2 regions of the Vibrio sp. QJM3NY_27 genome follow, and region 1 is predicted to be linked to the other one. Evidence: riboswitches for the same ligand, from Rfam matches in the RefSeq annotation. Region 1 holds a riboswitch; the other holds the start of a gene.

What was found. Region 1 has a riboswitch for lysine ahead of AC3CIA_RS05565 (Na+/H+ antiporter NhaC family protein). Riboswitches for the same ligand answer to the same signal wherever they lie in the genome.
Region 2: linked by a shared signal. The riboswitch ahead of lysC (lysine-sensitive aspartokinase 3) and the one ahead of AC3CIA_RS05565 (Na+/H+ antiporter NhaC family protein) in region 1 are both predicted to bind lysine.

Annotation. Positions count from the first base shown of each region.
Region 1 is NZ_CM173511.1:1,213,462-1,223,480, reverse strand. It holds gene hisH (imidazole glycerol phosphate synthase subunit HisH) at 1-251, opposite strand, end outside; gene hisB (bifunctional histidinol-phosphatase/imidazoleglycerol-phosphate dehydratase HisB) at 276-1,364, opposite strand; gene hisC (histidinol-phosphate transaminase) at 1,496-2,536, opposite strand; gene hisD (histidinol dehydrogenase) at 2,546-3,865, opposite strand; gene hisG (ATP phosphoribosyltransferase) at 3,865-4,761, opposite strand; His leader region at 4,815-4,950, opposite strand; gene AC3CIA_RS05565 (Na+/H+ antiporter NhaC family protein) at 5,140-6,732, opposite strand; lysine riboswitch at 6,845-7,022, opposite strand; gene AC3CIA_RS05560 (H-NS family histone-like protein) at 7,387-7,797, shown strand; gene AC3CIA_RS05555 (inosine/guanosine kinase) at 7,970-9,274, opposite strand; gene AC3CIA_RS05550 (hypothetical protein) at 9,377-9,646, opposite strand; gene mnmA (tRNA 2-thiouridine(34) synthase MnmA) at 9,850-10,019, shown strand, end outside.
Region 2 is NZ_CM173511.1:330,118-340,136, forward strand. It holds gene AC3CIA_RS01580 (cation:proton antiporter) at 618-1,898, opposite strand; gene metH (methionine synthase) at 2,068-5,745, shown strand; gene lysC (lysine-sensitive aspartokinase 3) at 5,853-7,220, opposite strand; lysine riboswitch at 7,330-7,507, opposite strand; gene AC3CIA_RS01595 (pyridoxal-phosphate-dependent aminotransferase family protein) at 7,684-8,823, shown strand; gene AC3CIA_RS01600 (PglL family O-oligosaccharyltransferase) at 8,928-10,019, opposite strand, start outside.

The sequences.
Region 1 (10,019 bases):
TGCATACCTAAACAGATACCCAGCAGAGGCTTCTCTACTTGCTTCACAAGACTAACAAGGTCACGCTCTTGCAGGTTCTTCATTGCCTCACTTGCTGTACCTACACCGGGTAGGAACAGCTTGTCCGCAGCTAGAACAACTTTTGGTTCTTTCGAAATTTCAACTGCGTAGCCCAGACGTTCAATCGCAAACTTCACTGAGGAAACGTTGGCACAACCAGTATCAATAATAACAACTTTTTGATCTTTCATTGTTTTTCCTTGCTAACGTTAACCTTACAGAACGCCTTTGCTGCTTGGTAATTCATTACCTTCAACTTTGATTGCTTGGCGAAGAGTACGACCAAACGCTTTAAACAGGCTCTCAATAATGTGGTGATCATTATTACCAGCTGAAGAAAGGTGCAATGTACAAGCCAATGTATCGGTTAGAGAGCGGAAGAAGTGAACCACCATCTCCGTAGAAAGGTCACCCACTTGCTCGCGGCTAAACTTAGCATCAAATTTTAGGTACGGACGACCAGATAGGTCTAAAGCACACTGAGCTAAACACTCATCCATAGGCAAGCTGAAACCGAAACGGCCGATACCACGTTTGTCGCCTAATGCATCTTTAAGTGCTTGGCCTAAAGCAAGAGCGGTGTCTTCGATTGTGTGGTGATCATCAATGTGTAGGTCGCCCTTCACAGTCAGGTTCATCTGGAAACCGCCGTGTGTCGCGATTTGATCAAGCATGTGATCGAAGAAACCCATGCCAGTATCGATCTTGTTACCACCGGTTTCATCAAGGTTTACGGCTACCTTAATGTCAGTTTCTTTCGTTGTACGAACCACTTCAGCAACACGAGCATTAACCGTTAAATCTTTAACGATCTGTGGCCAGTTGAGTGTGCCTTCCGTTTCTGCATCCGGGCCGTATTGGATACCACGAATTGCCATGTTCTCAGCAAGTTGAAGATCCGTCATTCGATCGCCAATCACAACAGAGTGTTGGAAGTCGACTTTGCCGCCTTGTAGGTATTCTTTAACCATACCCAGTTTAGGCTTACGGCAAGAGCAGTTGTCTTCGTCAAAGTGAGGGCAAATAAGCACGTCGTCAAACTTAACGCCTTGAGACTCAAAGAACTCCATCATCATATTGTGCGGAGCATCGAACTCTTCTTGTGGGTAGCTATCTGTGCCTAGACCATCTTGGTTAGTCACCATCACTAAACGGTAACCCGCATCTTGCAATGCTAGTAGGCTAGGGATCACTAGCGGTTCGAATTTTAGTTTGTCTAAACGGTCTACTTGAAAGTCGACTGGTGGCTCAACAATTAAGGTGCCGTCACGGTCTATAAAAAGTATTTTCTGTTGTTTACTCACTTGAACTTCCTTTTAATTTTAAATCTGCTGGCCTAGCTAAAATCAAACGCTAACCCAAAATATTGGTTTCATTTGCCAGTCTGTTTTTAATCAACTCAAACTGACAAATGTTATTAATGGTAAGCCTTTCGTTACTGAAAAAAGTTACGAATGAATCCAAGTGTCTTTTCGCACTCTTCGCGGTTACCAATACTAATACGAACACAGTTCTCAATTGGCGAATTACGCAAGATGATGCCCGTGTCCCATGCCGCTTTAAACAACTCATCGCCGTTCGGGAATTTAACCAGCAGGTAGTTACCCCAACCATCAAATACCGTCACTTGAGGCATACCCAACAAACCAGCTTGCAAATACGCTCGGTTAGCACTTAAATCCAAAACTTGGAACTTCGCTCGCGCTAGTCCTTTCTCTGAGAGTGCTTGAACGGCAATGTCAGCAACAGGGATTGGCACAGGATAAGGAGCAATCACTTTCAACAGTACATCGATAAGCGCTTTGTTGGCTAGCGTAAAGCCACAACGTAAGCCCGCCAAAGCAAAGGCCTTCGACAAAGTGCGCAGAATCGCTAGGTTTGGATATTGCTCCAGTAAATCAACGGTTGATGCTTCTGGACAAAAATCGATATACGCTTCATCCATCACCACAATCGCTTTGTCTTGTGTCATTTCAAGCAACTTGATGATGTCTTTGCGATCAACCAAATTACCGGTTGGGTTATTTGGGCTACAAACAAACACCACTTTTACGTTGTCGAGTTGCGCTTCAATCGCGGGAAGATCCAATTGCCATTCAGACGTCAGAGGCACAACTTTACGCTCAACACCAATCGTCTCGGCACTGATAGCATACATACCGTAAGTCGGAGGGCAGTACAGAATCGAATCTTCGTTCGGCTCGCAGAAAGCTCGAATCAAAAGTTCGATACCTTCGTCAGCGCCACGAGTGGTCAGCGTTTGCTCTGATTTCACGCCTGCATATTGAGCGTAAGCATCGATCAGCTCTTTAGGCTGGCACTCGCTGTAGCGATTAAGACGAGACAAGTTTAGGTTGTACTCGTTATCAAACGGAGACTCGTTAGCGTTTAGCCACACATCTCCGCTGCCACCAATGCGTCTTGCAGACAAGTAAGGTGTTAGAGCCTGAACTTGTTTTCTTGCTAACTTTTCCATGCTCCGCCCCTACTTCGCTTTATTTAACTGTTCAAATCGATTTAATTTTTCAACTCGGATAGTCACAGCACGTTTGTGCGCATCCAAACCTTCGGCTTCCGCCATTGTGACTACCGTTGGCGCTAGGCCTTTCAAGCCATCAGCAGTTAACTCTTGTACCGTCATACGCTTAGAGAAATCAGCCAAACCTAGACTTGAATAGGTTTTGGTATAGCCGTAAGTAGGAAGAACGTGGTTTGTACCTGATGCGTAGTCACCTGCAGATTCAGGAGACCAGTCACCCAGGAAGATAGACCCCGCATTATCTAGCAATGGCAGTAATTCACGTGGGTTCTTGGTTTGAACAATCAAGTGCTCAGGGCCGTAGAAATTCGAAATAGCGATGGCTTGAGTGATCGATTCAGCAATGATAATCAAGCTAGATGCTAATGCTTGCTGAGCGATGTTCGCACGAGACAGTTCTTTCAGTTGCTTCTGAACCGCATCGGTTACTTGGTCGGCAATAACTGGCGATGGTGTTACCAATACAACCTGTGAATCTGGGCCGTGTTCAGCTTGGCTCAGTAAATCCGCAGCAATGAAGTCAGCATCCGCAGTTTCGTCTGCAATTACCATCACCTCCGATGGGCCTGCCGGCATATCAATCGCAGAACCACGGAAGTCGTTACTCACTTGGCGCTTAGCTTCCGTTACGTACGCATTACCAGGACCGAAAATTTTATCTACTTTAGAGACACTCTCCGTACCGTAAGCCATGGCAGCAACAGCTTGACCACCACCGACATTGTAAACCTCATCGATTTTACAAAGATTAGCGACATACAAGATTTCATCCGCGATTGGCGGAGGTGAACAAAGCACAACCTTGCGGCAACCCGCGATTTGAGCAGGTACACCTAACATAAGAACCGTTGACGGAAGTGGCGCGCTGCCACCCGGAATATAAAGGCCAACAGTATTAATAGCGCGTGTCACTTGCTCACACACAACGCCTGGTTGTGTTTCAACCTTAATTGGTTGCGGCTTCTGAGCTTCGTGAAACTTAGCAATATTGCTATAAGCTTGCTCTAACGCTTGCTTCATTTCTGGTGTTAAACGAGCACATGCCTCTTCAATCTCAGTCGAGCTGACTCGAATGGATTCTGGAGTCACACGATCGAACTTTTCAGTCAGCTCTTTAAGTGCGGCATCGCCTTCATTTCGTACTTTTGCAATAACATCAGAAACAGTCGCAGTGATGTTTGCACCTTCAGTAATAGCTGGACGCTCTAGTACCGAGTCTTGCTGTGATTCACTTAAAGATTGCCAAACAACGGTTCTCATCGTCACTACCCCATCATTTTTTCGATTGGTAATACTAGAATCGAGCTTGCACCCAACTCCTTCAGCTGTTCCATAGTTTCCCAGAACAAGTTCTCAGTACTTACTAGGTGAACGGCAACTTTGTCTTTGTCTGTAGATAGAGGAAGAACAGTAGGATCTTCAGCTCCAGGTAATAGCGCTTTGATTTGCTCTAGCTGAGACGTTGGCGCGTGAAGCATGATGTACTTAGACTCTTTCGCTTGTTGAACACCCTGCATACGAGTCAGTAGTTTTTCAATCAATGCTATTTTGTCTGCATCAAATTCGCCAGTGCGTTGAATCAGAGTTGCTTTAGATTGGAAGATAACTTCCGTTTCTTTCAGGCCGTTCGCTTCTAGCGTAGCGCCTGTAGAAACCAAATCTGCGATAGCGTCAGCTAGACCTGCACGAGGAGCAACTTCAACCGAACCTGTTAGCATACAAGTGCTGAATTCAACACCCTGCTCGTCCATGTAGGCTTTAAGTAGTTGTGGGTAGGTTGTCGCAATACGTTTACCCGCAAGATCTTGTGGGCCGTTGTATTCTTCATCTTTGTTGATAGCGATAGAAAGGCGGCAACCACCGAAATCTAAGCGGCGTAGAGTGCTGAATTGCGATGGCTCGTTTAGAGCGATACGGTCTAGGCGAACTTCTTCTAGTTCATTCTCGCCAATGAAACCTAGGTCAACTACACCGTCCATGATAAGACCTGGGATGTCATCATCACGAACCAGTAACAAGTCGATTGGCATATTTAGTGAATGAACAACTAACTGCTCACCCATGATGTTAAATTTAACACCACATTTTTTAAGTAGATCTTGGCACTCTTTACTTAAGCGACCTTTCTTTTGAATTGCGATTCTTAGGCGTTGTGTCTGCATTGCTGTATCCCTGTGCAAATATTTGAATTTATTGATTATTTAAAAGTGCTAAAACTAAAAAACCCTCGGAAGACTTTGTCGTCCCGAGGGTTTAAATCTAAATTCTTTGACTTAACCTCCGGGAGAATTCTTGCTCCCGGGTATACGTAAATCTCCCCGAAAGACTAGATAGGGTGATGATGGTGATGAATGTTCATTGCTAATTTACGCATACTTATCGGCTCTTAGGTTGTTTGCTGTCTTGTCTCCACACTAACTAAGCTGACACCCTTTTTCAACCATTTATTCGAACTTTTTTCACGAAATTTAAAATTAAATTAACGAGCACAAAAAAAGGGAGGCAAACGCCTCCCTTTTCATTATTCAATCAAGTGATGATTAGCTTTTGCACGTCGACATTTTACAACGTGAGAAATAAGCCAATGCAAAACATACTGCCACAAACGTTAGAGACGCTGCGCCGAACGCGATGCCAGTTGATGATGTCATACCTAGAGTGATGAAGCCGATACACGATACGAACGCCACAGACAGCGCATAAGGAAGCTGAGTCGATACGTGGTCAATGTGGTTACAACGAGCACCGGTAGAAGACAGAATCGTTGTGTCTGAGATTGGAGAACAGTGGTCACCAAATACAGAACCCGCAAGAACCGCACTTAACATAGGCAGAATTAGCGCGATGTCAGAGGCTGCAGCCATGTCACCCGCGATAGGTAGCATGATACCGAACGTACCCCATGATGTACCTGTCGAGAACGCCATTAGGCCAGCAAGAAGGAACAAAATAACGGGTAGCCAGTGGTAATCAATGTTGCCCGTTGCTAGAGATGATAGGTACGAACCTGTTTTCATGTCACCGATGACAGAACCGATAGTCCAAGCGAACACAAGAATCAGGATAGCGCCAAACATAGAGCTAGCACCGATCCACATTGTTCTTGCGATATCAGACATTGGTAGCTTTTGCTTAAACACTGTCGCTAGCGCAACAAGCAGACCTAAAACACCACCGTAAACAAGAGACTTGCCTACATCTGTATTTTCGAACGCACCAAGCAGGTTAAATGCTTGACCGTCAGCAGTCAGCGCTTGGCCGCCTGTGTAAAGCATGGCAGCAACTGTTGCTACGATTAGCGATACGATTGGCATAACAAGATCAGAGACAGAACCGTTTTCGCTCTCTTGAATGTCTAGCTCTTCGTTTAGATCGTGCGCTTGCTTTTGATCGTTGTCGCCTTCAAAGCCACGGCCTTGAGAGGCTTCAATCTCATGTTCACGCATCTTACCAACGTCTAGACCGAACCATGCAACGGCAAATACCATTAATAGTGCGAACACAGCGTAGAAGTTCATTGGGATAAGACGAACGTAAGCACCCAGTGCAGAATACTCAGTCACACCGTGTGTCACTAAGATGCCACCAATAATAGTGATGATGTAAGCACCCCAACTAGAAGCAGGCATAATCACACACATTGGAGCAGCGGTAGAATCTAGAATATAAGCTAGCTTAGCGCGAGATACGTAGAAGCGGTCTGTTACAGGACGAGAGATAGCACCTACCGCTAAGCTGTTGAAGTAATCATCGACAAAGATGAATACGCCTAAGAAGGCAGCAAGTAGTTTTGAACCACGTTTGCTCTTCACACGAGACTGTGCCCACTCAGCGAATGCGCGAGTACCACCAGATAGTGTGAGTAATGCAGTTGTCATTCCGAGAATAATTAGGAATGCGATGATGCTCATGTTCCAAGTGTTAATGCCACCATCTTCGATGAAAACACCAGATGCTTTAGTGAACACGTAACTAGCTGCGTTACCTACTGAGTAGTCAGCAAGTAGAATCGCACCCATAACGATACCAACACCCAAGGAAACCAATACACGGCGGGTAACAATAGCTAGAGTCAATGCAACCAAAGGAGGAAGCAGCGATAAAGGCGATGTTGCAAAATCTATTAAATTCATGATCTTCAAAAACCAGTTTTTTATTTGGCTAGAGATCTACTGCAGACAAACTTGATACGGTTTATCAAGCTCATGTTGAACTAAGCGAAAGGGAAGTGAACACTTCACCCAACCCTACAGTAGCGCTCCATAGTTTAAAATTAAGACTATGGCAGTGTTGTACCTATTGAGCACAACCCCAGCAAATTGTTTAGATATACAATTTACTTCGGCAATTACACCTTTCATTCCCGTTCATTGGCATCACCCCAACGAAAACTACTTTTTATAATTGCGCCTCTACGTGCGATAACATTATTAACTGTGCAAACCAGAGTTTAACAACAAATTAACCAAAGCATCGCATCAGGTAGCCGCAATTGTACCCATCAAGAGCAACAATGCAACATATCATTCCGACAAAAATGTCTTTTTGTTAATGAACTAATCAATAAAAAAATAGTCTACATATAGCAATTACTCCACCAGTCACATATCGATTTTTAAGATAATCTTAATAATTATTATAAATTCATCAAAAGTGAGTCGTTTCTTTTTCAACTATTCATCTCACTTTTATATTTAAATAACCAATACAAGAAATACTATTTGTTTTATTCCTAGGCACTGTTTATTATTAGGAGGATTATTTAGTTTACCTTGATGGGAAATATCATGTCTGAATTAACAAAAACACTATTAAATATCCGCAGCCTTCGTGCGTTCTCACGTGAATTAACTCTTGAGCAACTTGAAGAAGCGCTAGACAAGCTGACTATTGTTGTACAAGAGCGTCAAGAGTCTGAAGCTGAAGAACGCGCTGCTAAAGCAGAACAAGAAGCTAAGCTTTCTGCTATTGCTGAACAAATTGCAAAAGACGGAATTGATGTTGCAGATCTTATTGCTGCACTTTCTGGTGAAGCAAAATCTAAAACAACTAAAGCTAAACGTGCTCCTCGCCCAGCGAAATACAAATACGTAGACGCAAACGGCGACGAGAAAACTTGGACAGGTCAAGGCCGTACGCCTTCAGCTATCCAAGAACAACTAGATGCTGGTAAATCTCTAGAAGAGTTTGCTCTTTAAGGCATCCTGTTTGCTAAGTGAATAATCAATAAAACACTAAGCAATAGAATTAATATTAAGTCGACTAAAGTATTATTTACGGCTTCAATATATTCAGAAACAAAAAAGGCTCCTTTCGGAGCCTTTTTTATATTTCACTATTAGAAATATAAATGAAAAAGATAAAAATATCTTATCTTTCCCAGTATGCTTCTTCTAGACTGTCTTCTCTTTCAGGAAGGCCGCGAGACAAGCGAGGAGAGTGCTGAACCAACACTTCATAACTTGCACGGTTTGAATATTTACAAACTTGTGAGAAAGATGAATACGTTAAAAATGCATGTTGGTGCTTGCTAGAATTCGGTACATTTTCTTTATGATATTTATTTGCTGCCATATCATGTAATAAAGCCGACAGCGCCGCATCCCCTGCACCATTGGTATTCTTGATCTTTTCTGGACCACCCATGTAAGGCGCGATATGCGAATAGATTTTCGTTGGGTTGTCACATAACTCTTTATGTGCAGGACGGCTAAACTCATAGCGGTTAAATTCTGCAATCGAGCCTGGTAACAACGGCAATGAAGTTTCACGCTTCACCGCGTCTTCAGTATAACCCGCCATGAATAAGCCAACAGGGCCTGCTGTACACAGAACCAAGTCTACCCACTCTAATGCTTTGTCTGAAGCAGCAAGAGGATCGCTTTCACCTGTTAAGGCTTCTGCTTCGTCTTCATTCATTGCAACAACGGTTACGTGCTGTTCAAGGAAATCTTTCCAAAACTCTGGATCATCTTGAATAACGAATTTAGTACCAAGTGTTAAAACAACAGGCACATCGTATTTCTTCGCGTATTCGATCGCTTTCATTGTTGCTTCAGGCATAGGGTCACCTGGTTTACAACGAACTAAATACGCCGTTAATACTAAAGCAGAAGCACTTTTGAAAATTTTCTCAGGGATGCTTTCTGGTTTTAATTGGTTCATTTGTCCTTCGCTAATTGCGAAAGTACGTTCACCATCTTCTGTAATTAATGCAAAGCAGCGACCAATTGCGCCATCTACCCCTTGTAAATGGTTCAGATCCATTCTGCTTGATGTATTACATAAATAGCGGTAACCGTAACTACCAATTTTAATATCTTGGCTCATTACACCCAATAGCGTTGAACGGTCATCCGCAAGTACTGAATAGTTGTGCAATGTATTACCAATAGTGCCACCAGCGTATTCATTGGTGATCAGGCACTGTTCTTTTAATTCTTGATACAAGGATTCAGCAGCTTCATCACCAATAACCAGTGAGTGTCCCTTACTTAGCCCGTATTTTTCGATTAGCTCAGAACTCACTTTCGCTTCAATATCCACCAAAGTTTGGTCAATACCGATAATATGAGTACGTGACATTCTTTTGCTAGTTTGAGCTTGGCTTACTAAAGGATCACGAGCGTGAACCGGAAAATAGTGCTTTGATTTACGTTGTCCAGGGAATTTCATAAGGCTAGTCTAAGTCAAGGGGAAATAGGTGGCGGATTCTACCGCGCTATATTTAACGCGGCAATCTTTCAAACTATAGCAAACGTTTGCTAGGCTATTTTTTTATTCGCCTTCCATAAAGCTTAAGTCAGGTAGCATACCCAAATGCTCGGCGTAACGTTTTTGATTAAACTCAGCGCCGTTTTTCATTACATCAAATACTTCAATAGCCAGTGCACATGCCATAGCCGTAATCGCCTCTTCACGAGGAGTACCTGTCATCATTAAACGCATCAGCGTCTCTTTCACTTTTACAGGTTGGCCATCTTCAAGTTGGTTCTCGATAATCTCGATCAACTGTTCTTCTTGCATAAACTCATTTTGTTCAGACATTTTTTATCTCAGGTCTTGGATTTCGAGCGACTATGCCACATATAGATCTGACATCCTAGCGAGTCTCCTCGCGTTCATGCGATTCTCTAACGAAGTCAGCGCAATATTTGTGCAAATGAAACTGTGATTCCGGTCTCGGATCTGTCGCGGTGTTTCTCTTTCTGTTAGAATCTGCGACCAAGTAATAGTAACGGTGTTTAGACATGTCAGATATCAGCTCTGGAAACAGCGAAAAGAAAGTAATTGTCGGTATGTCCGGCGGTGTAGATTCGTCAGTATCGGCGTATCTTCTTCAGCAACAAGGCTATCAGGTAGAAGGCCTTTTCATGAAAAACTGGGAAGAAGATGATAACGAAGAATACTGCACGGCAGC
Region 2 (10,019 bases), 880 kb from region 1:
TAAGGCTCTAGACTGCGCGTCCCGGCAGAAATGCTGGAGCTTTTTTATGCCTGTCACCTTTAACGTAATGTTAGAAATATTAAGTCTCCCTTTAGCTATCCCTATTTAATCGAATCGCTTAACACCTACTAAGTACAACCTTGCCGTATTTAAAGACTTAGTCGAACATTAGAGCTTTCTGTTCAGTACTCATCTAGCTGCGTAGTTTCTGGTAGTGACTAAAGCTGTTGCTGTTAGGCCTTGAGTCTCATTATTTTTCTGGAAGGAATGCTTATGCAACGGAACTCTTTTCTAGTGGATAGACTCGCTAGCTCTGCAGAAGAACGAGTTCTTTGTATGCTTCACTGCCAGTAAGATTTTTGGCTAAGATCGCTGTTCATCACGTCGCTCGCATCATGATTAAACATCCTTTGTCTTCGCTTTGGTTCAGGCCAAATCTAAATTCCCCGATTAAGCTTTGACTACTCTAATTATTGTTCATCAAATGTCGAGATACGATCGATGTGTAACATATACCTTTCAGCTAGAGCTTCAGTTAGGAAATTGGTGAATCTGATTTTCATCAGACACAAAAAAGGCCACCTATATTAGGCAGCCTAGTTTAATATTTTGAGATGTTAATCTAACTCTTTCTCAGCTTGTTTCGCTTTCTCTATCATCGGAGTAATTGTTGAACCTTGAACTAAGATTGAGAACACAACAACAGCGTATGTCATGACGAGGATTATCTCTTTAACATCTATTGCCTTGTCTTCAATCACCCAGATACCTGAAGGGATTGAAAGTGCCATGGCTAGAGCTAGTCCACCACGCAACCCACCCCAAGTTAAGATCTTGATTGACCAAGGGTTGTAAGTTCTAAAGCGTTTGAATCCGATATAAGACAAGAAAACACTTAGGTAGCGTGCGCTTAGCACTAGAGGTACTGCGAACGCCATTAAGATCCAGTCTTCTTGGTGGAATTTGAATAACAACATCGACATACCGATCAATAAGAACAATACGCCATTTAAGAATTCATCTATCAATTCCCAGAAGTGGTCTAGGTGATCCTCACTCTCTTTCGAGAATCCAATAAAGCGCGTCCAGTTACCAATCATGATACCTGATACCACCATTGCTAACGGTCCTGATACATGTAGGACTTCAGCAAAGGCATAACCAGCTGTCGGAATACCTATGGTTAATAGCAACTCCATCGAGTGGTCATCGGTGTTGCTGATTAGGTAATGGAATATTAAACCTAGAACAAAGCCATAGACGATACCACCGATAGCCTCTTGGACGAATAACATGGTCACGCTACCTACAGTCGGTGCTTCTGTACCGAACGCAATGGTAAATAGGGTCACGAAGATCACTAGGCCAAAACCATCGTTGAATAGAGATTCTCCCTCGATTTGAGTAGAGATTCGTCTGGGAGCATCGAGCTTCTTCACTATTGCTAATACAGCAATTGGATCGGTTGGAGAGATTAGAGAACCAAAAAGTAAGCAATAAATTAGGTCAAATTGAATACCGATAAACTGACAGAATCCATACAGTACAAAGCCAATAAAGAATGTCGAAAACAGTGTAGCGCCAAGAGCGAGTACCGTTATTTCCCATTTCTGATCTTTTAGATTAGGTAACTTAATCCCCAAACCACCTGCAAAGAGTAAGAATCCCAGTATTCCTTTCAGGAGGAAATCTTCAAAGTTGATACTGGCAACGGTTTCTGAGGCGATGTCAGCCAATTGGAACCAATTGTTTTGTCCCGCAATGATAATTAATAGAGATAACATCATCGAGCCAGCTGTAATGGCGATGGTTGTCTGCATTTTACCAATTTTGGTATTCACGAAAGCAATAAGCATGGCAGCTGCGGACAAGAAGCATAAGGTGTAATAGACCGACATTGGGATCCCAACATGTAACAAAGTATGAATATGAATTTTCGTTGTCTCATGCTCAAATAGCAAACATTTTTTTGTCATGACTTGGTAATCAATTTCATCTTTTAGACGTCTAGACTCCTTTTTAATGTGTGGTAGGATGGAGAGATAATTAAAGGAATGAGGTTGTACCGTGGGAAGTAATGTAAGGCAAAAGATTGACGCTCTGTTGAAGCAACGAATTTTACTGATTGATGGTGGCATGGGTACCATGATTCAGGATTATAAATTGGAAGAGCAAGACTATCGTGGTGAGCGCTTTGCTGATTGGCATAGTGATTTAAAAGGTAACAACGACCTTTTGGTACTTACACAACCTAAGCTTATCAAAGATATCCATATGGAATATTTGGAAGCCGGTGCTGATATCCTCGAGACCAATACCTTTAACTCTACAACCATCGCTATGGCCGACTACGATATGGAAAGCCTTAGCGAAGAAATTAACTTTACAGCTGCAAAATTAGCTCGTGAAGCGGCAGACGAATGGACGGCAAAGACCCCAGACAAACCCCGTTTCGTAGCGGGTGTGTTAGGTCCAACTAACCGAACGTGTTCTATCTCCCCAGACGTTAATGATCCGGGCTATCGTAATGTTAGCTTTGATGAGCTTGTTGAAGCTTACTCCGAATCGACACGAGCACTTATCAAAGGCGGCTCAGATCTTATTCTTATCGAGACTATCTTCGACACGTTAAATGCAAAAGCATGTTCTTTTGCGGTTGAATCTGTTTTTGAAGAGGTAGGCATCACGCTTCCTGTGATGATCTCCGGTACCATTACTGACGCTTCAGGTCGTACGCTTTCAGGGCAGACAACAGAAGCCTTCTACAACGCCCTTCGTCATGTTAAACCAATCTCATTTGGATTGAACTGTGCATTAGGTCCTGACGAATTGCGAGAGTACGTTGGTGAGATGTCTCGTATCTCAGAATGTAACGTTTCCGCCCACCCTAACGCGGGTTTACCTAATGCGTTCGGTGAGTATGACCTTTCTCCTGAAGATATGGCTGAACACGTTAAGGAATGGGCCGAGAGTGGCTTCTTGAACCTAATTGGTGGTTGTTGTGGTACGACGCCAGAACATATACGTCACATGGCTGAGGCCGTTGAAGGCGTAACTCCACGTCAATTACCTGATTTGCCTGTGTCTTGCCGTTTATCTGGCTTAGAACCATTAACGATTGCCAAAGAATCTCTATTTGTGAACGTCGGTGAACGTACTAACGTTACCGGCTCTGCTCGATTTAAGCGATTGATTAAAGAAGAGCTCTACGACGAAGCTTTGAGTGTTGCTCGAGAGCAGGTTGAGAACGGCGCTCAGATCATCGATATCAACATGGATGAAGGGATGCTAGACGCTGAGGCGTGTATGGTTAAATTCCTTAATCTATGTGCGTCTGAGCCAGAGATCTCGAAAGTACCAGTCATGGTCGACTCTTCAAAATGGGAAGTTATCGAAGCGGGTCTGAAATGTATTCAGGGTAAAGGCATCGTTAACTCTATCTCATTGAAGGAAGGGAAAGAAAAGTTTGTCGAGCAAGCTAAACTGGTTCGTCGTTATGGCGCAGCAGTCATCGTGATGGCGTTCGATGAACTAGGGCAGGCTGATACTCGAGAGCGTAAAGTCGAGATTTGTACTAATGCCTACAATATTCTTGTTGATGAAGTAGGTTTCCCGCCAGAAGATATTATTTTTGACCCGAACATTTTCGCAGTAGCTACTGGTATTGATGAGCATAACAACTATGCGGTCGATTTCATTGAAGCAGTAGGGGACATCAAACGCGATCTCCCTCATGCGATGATCTCTGGTGGTGTATCTAATGTTTCGTTCTCATTCCGAGGCAATAACTACGTTCGTGAGGCAATCCACGCAGTATTCCTATACCACTGTTTTAAAAACGGTATGGATATGGGCATCGTAAATGCTGGGCAGTTAGAGATTTACGATAATGTGCCTGAGGATTTGCGTGAAGCCGTTGAAGATGTAGTTCTAAACCGCCGAGACGACTCAACAGAGCGATTACTCGATATCGCGACTGAATATCTAGAGCGTGCAGTTGGCAAAGTTGAAGATAAATCGGCGTTAGAGTGGCGCACCTGGCCAGTAGAAAAGCGCTTAGAGCACTCTTTGGTGAAAGGCATTACTGATTTCATCGTTGAAGATACCGAGGAAGCTCGTGTTAATGCCTCTCGCCCTATCGAGGTGATTGAAGGTCCATTAATGGATGGCATGAACGTAGTTGGTGACCTCTTTGGTGAAGGTAAGATGTTCCTTCCTCAAGTGGTGAAATCTGCCCGTGTTATGAAGCAGGCGGTAGCCCATCTAGAGCCATTTATTAATGCAACCAAAGACGTTGGTGCAACTAACGGAAAAATCTTACTGGCGACCGTAAAAGGCGATGTTCATGATATTGGTAAAAACATTGTTGGCGTTGTCTTGCAGTGTAATAACTACGAAATTATCGATCTGGGCGTGATGGTTTCATGTGAAAAAATCCTTAAGGTAGCTAAAGAAGAGAACGTCGATATCATTGGCCTTTCGGGTTTGATCACTCCTTCATTGGATGAGATGGTTCATGTGGCTAAAGAGATGGAGAGACAAGGCTTTAAGCTGCCTCTTCTTATTGGCGGAGCAACCACATCTAAAGCGCATACAGCCGTTAAGATTGAACAGAACTACTCTGAACCCGTGGTCTACGTAAACAATGCCTCACGTGCTGTTGGTGTGTGTACTTCTCTACTATCTAACGAACTGAAGCCTGCATTTGTTGAGAAGTTGGATATTGATTACGATCGCGTTCGCGATCAACACAACCGTAAAAAGCCGCGCACTAAGCCAGTCTCGCTAGAGAGAGCGCGTGCCAATAAAGTTGCTATCGATTGGAATGCGTATACTCCCCCAGCACCCGCTAAGCTGGGAGTACACATCTTCAAGGACTTTGATGTGGCTACTTTACGTCAGTACATCGACTGGACTCCGTTCTTTATGACATGGTCATTAGTTGGAAAGTACCCAGCAATTCTCAATCATGAAGAAGTGGGCGAGGAAGCGAAACGCTTATTCAAAGATGCGAATGATTTGTTGGATCGAGTGCAGAAAGAGAAGCTACTTGAAGCTCGCGGTATGTGTGCCATGTTCCCAGCAAACAGTGTTGGCGATGATATTGAAGTGTATACCGATGAATCGCGTACTGAAGTGTTAAAGGTTCTGCACAACCTTCGTCAACAAACCGAAAAGCCCAAAGGATTTAACTACTGTTTGTCAGATTACATTGCGCCAAAAGACAGTGGTAAAGCGGATTGGATTGGTGGTTTTGCAGTAACGGGTGGTATTGGTGAGCGAGAGCTGGCTGATGAATACAAAGCCAATGGTGATGACTACAACGCGATTATGATTCAGGCGGTTGCTGACCGATTGGCTGAAGCGTTCGCTGAATACTTGCATAAAGAAGTGAGAAAGGACATTTGGGGCTACTCACCTGATGAGAATTTGTCTAACGACGATTTGATTCGAGAGAAGTACCAAGGTATTCGTCCAGCCCCGGGTTACCCTGCTTGCCCAGAGCATACAGAGAAAGGCACGTTGTGGGAGTTGATGGACGTTGAAAAAGCAATCGACATGTCACTAACCACGAGCTACGCAATGTGGCCTGGTGCCTCAGTGTCTGGTATGTATTTCTCACATCCTGATGCCCGATACTTTGCGATTGCACAGATTCAACAGGATCAAGTGGATAGCTATGCCGACCGTAAAGGTTGGGATATGTTGGAAGCTGAGAAGTGGTTAGGTCCAAACATTAACTAGTTTGAATCTATGACGGGCTTTGATTCGTAAAAATAAGAGGGTTGCTTAAGAGCAACCCTTTTTGTATCTGTCGTTTGGTGATTTTAACTAATCGAGCAACCGTCGTTTTATTCAAACAGCTCTTGATGCAGTTTTTGAATCGCTAACTTGGAGACAGATTCATCAAGCAAGAAGCACAGGTTGTGTGGGCTCGCTCCGTAACAAATCATACGTAGGTTGAAGTCTTCAAGCGTGCCGAATACTTGCTTCGCATAGCCTTTGCTTTCACTCATGTTGTTGCCAATAAGAGCAACAAGGCATAGGTCGTGTTCAATATCCACAGAACACAGCTCTTCAAGCTCAATTCGAGCGGCTTCTGGTAACTGAGGAGCACCACCTGATGTATCTGTTTGATCGAGTGTCAGTGAGACACTGATCTCTGAGGTAGTGATAAGATCGACAGAGATCTTATGCTTAGCCAGGATCTCGAACACTTTTGCGAGGAAGCCATAAGCATGGAACATATTGGCGCTGCGTAGCGTAACCATGGTTTGGTTGCAGCGTAGGGCAAGCGCTCTGAACAGAGGGGAGCTTTCAACTTGTTGACGAATCCATGTGCCACCGAGCTCTGGTGCTTTTGATGAGCCGACAAATACCGGGATTTGATGGCGTAGTGCCGGGACTAGAGTCGAAGGGTGTAATATCTTCGCGCCAAAGTTTGCCATTTCCGATGCTTCGCTGAAGCTGATCTCTGGGATAGGAGATGCTTTCGATGCGATACGTGGATCCGTGGTGTAGATGCCCGGAACATCAGTCCAGATTTCTAAACCAATCGCTTGTACAGATTCTGCAATCAGTGCCGCTGAGTAATCACTACCACCACGACCTAACGTTGTGGTGTTACCTTCGCTATCGGCGCCGATAAAGCCTTGGGTAACGACAACTTGCTGTTGGCATAGTGGAATCAATTTCTGTTGAGCTAAGGCTGCAATATCTTTTAACAGTGGTTCAGCTTTGCCGAAGTCATCATTGGTGCGCATCACTTCTCTGATGTCAAAACGGACAGCGGGTGTGCCACGCTCGCGAATGATTTGAGCGAGGATATGTGTCGACATTAGTTCGCCACATGCCACTAGGTGATCGGTGAGTTTAGTACTGGCTTGGAATGATGCCGCTTCGGCTGCACTCGCAATGTCATCGAGAATGCAGTGTACATCTTTTTCAATGCTAATTGGGTCAGCTAGCTGATCAAGAATCGCGTTATGAATGTCAGTCAATTGCGTCAATAATTCCTGACGACGAGTTTTGTCTTGGACACCATTCGCTAGTTCAACCAGCAAGTTGGTGACGCCTGAGCACGCGCTGCTCACAACCAGTTTCGTATTCGAGTTATTTTCAATAATGGCAGCACAACGGCTCATTGCTTCAAAGCTGGCAACACTTGTTCCACCAAACTTAGCGACATTAAAAGAACCAGCTACATTAGATGCACTCACGATATATCTCCCACGACTTCCTAAAATAAAATTACGGTTGGGTAATCCAACGTCCGATGTTTTTCGAAGAGAGTATTTAGAGCAAAAAGAGAGGAATTATTAGAATAGTAACCTCAGAAGCTCTTCACCATATAGAAATGGCGACAGTTGCCGGGATTCAGCCCGCTCAACCGATAATAAAGGTCCTGCATCCTTTTATTATCTCGGCACTGCTCCCCCTTGATGCTTTGTATTGGAAATGCGGTTCCACAAAACATCTGCCTGGGCAGTGCTCCTCTTCTGCTAGATAGCCATTTCATTGAACGTGTTTGCGGTAACAATGTCAATCCGTAACTGGAGATATTTAAAAAATAATTTTAACAATTATGTGACACTGGTGTGACCTCAATACTTTTAGCTAATTGATGACGGTATCGATTTGCTTTAGGGTGGATTGTTCACAACATTAACGTAAGGGATGTACATGTCTAATTTAACACTCGCTACTGCTATCGAGAGCTTTTATCCGCCACACCGAACGTTAATGGGGCCGGGGCCTTCAGACATTTCTCCTCAAGTTTTACAGGCCTTAAGCCGTCCTACTATTGGTCACCTCGACCCGTTATTTATCGCGATGATGGATGAACTGAAACAACTTCTTAAGTATGCATTCCAAACAGAGAATGAATTTACTATTGCTGTTTCTGCGCCCGGCAGTGCAGGTATGGAAACCTGTTTTGTTAACTTGATTGAGCCCGGTGAGAAGGTGATTGTTTGTCGCAATGGCGTTTTTGGTGAGCGTATGCGAGAGAATGTTGTGCGTTGTGGTGGTGAAGCGATCCTTGTTGATGACGAGTGGGGCAAGCCCGTTTCCGTTGAAAAGGTAGAAAAAGCATTGGCAGAAAACCCTGATGCTGTTGCTGTCGCTTTTGTGCATGCAGAGACGTCTACTGGAGCGTTATCGGATGCTCAAGCGATTTCAGCAGTCGCTCGTCAGTTTGATGCGTTGTCGATTGTGGATGCGGTGACGTCATTAGGTGGTGTGCCATTGTTGGTTGATGAATGGCAACTCGATGCGGTGTATTCAGGTAGTCAAAAGTGTCTATCTTGCGTTCCTGGCCTGTCTCCAGTGACTTTCTCTCAACGTGCGGTTGAGAAGATGAAGGCGCGTCAAACGCCGGTACAAAGCTGGTTCCTAGATCAAAGCTTAGTACTGGGTTACTGGAGTGGAGAAGGCAAGCGTAGCTACCACCATACGGCACCCGTGAATAGCCTGTATGCTTTGCATGAGTCGTTGGTTTTATTGAAAAATGAAGGCCTGGATAATGCGTGGTCACGTCACCATGCGATGCACCAAGAGCTTAAAGAAGGCGTAGAAGCACTAGGATTAAAGTTTGTGGTTGATGAAGAGAGTCGTCTTCCGCAGCTCAATGCGCTTTATTTCCCTGAAGGAATCGATGAAGCCAAAATCAGAACACAACTTCTAGAAGAATATAACCTTGAAATTGGCGCGGGACTTGGTTCTTTGGCTGGCAAGGCTTGGCGTATTGGTTTAATGGGTTATGGCGCTCGAAAAGAGAATGTCGCTTTGTGCTTAAAAGCGTTGCAAGACGTTTTAAAATAGCGGCAATAAACTCAAGTTCAAAAGAAAAGCGCACGAGAGATCGTGCGCTTTTTTGTGTCTAGACTAAACGTCAATATGGTGAATTAACTCTAGATTCCTTGGCGTCATTTAGCAGAAGAAATGTTATTTTCAGCTTCTGATATTTTCTTATATTGAACCTTGGAAAAGTCTCTATTTGGGAACAAGAAGCTCGCTTCACTACGAATTTGTTCCGCTTTACTGTGATCGCCCAATCCTTGATATGCAAGAATCAGGTTGCTGTAGAAAGCAGGCCTTGGCTTACGTTTTATGATCTCTAACGACCAATCTATATAAGGTTGGATCAAGCTAGGATCAGCTTTGTAGAGGCCGATATTTAGATAGGTGCTGTATACGTCCCAATCATAGCGATCTTTCCAGACTACAGGGTTCGTTACCTGCTTAAGAATATCCGGGTTTCTGGGTTTAGACAGTTCAAATTGAGTCAGGACATAATTGGTGTGTAAGGCACTCAACATATAAAAACTGACCAAGATAGGGACGACTAAGCTCGATACTCTAAATAGGGTTTTACTGATGATACTAAACGGCTGTTGGTAGTGACGAGAAGCTCGTTGATCGACCCAGTAAATCAAAATGATAAAGGTTATCCAGTGAATCGCTGAGTGGTAAAAAGGGTACTCGAGCTGAGAATGTAAGAGTATCGGTATAAATAGTGCGAGCAGTGCTAGACGTGTTCCCTTCGCTGAGCTTGCTATACGTGACATGACTAAGAACGCAGCAAGCAAGATCCCGATGATTGGTACTATTCCGCCCTCAACCCCCCAAAACAAGAACTCATTGTGTGGGTGATCCATTGAAGGAAGGCCGGGATGATAATTTGGGTTGAGTTGATGCTGGCGAGCTGTGTATAGCGTGTACTCGGATTCGAACTTCCCGTAGCCATACCCTGTAAATGGCTTTTCGATCATCATATCGAGCGCTTGTGGAAAGGTATAAGCTCGTGGGCTTTCTAAGTTAGCCCTTTTACTGGCGAGGCTATCCGTTGTACTGAGACTGATTACCGAAAAAGCGACCACGATACCGACTAGCACTGATGCGCACCATCCGTAGAAGCGTTTCTTGGTCGAGAATTTGTATAGATAAGGCAGAATGCAGACAAATCCAATGACGGCAGCCAACCATCCGGTACGTGATGCAATGATGATCAGCAAAGG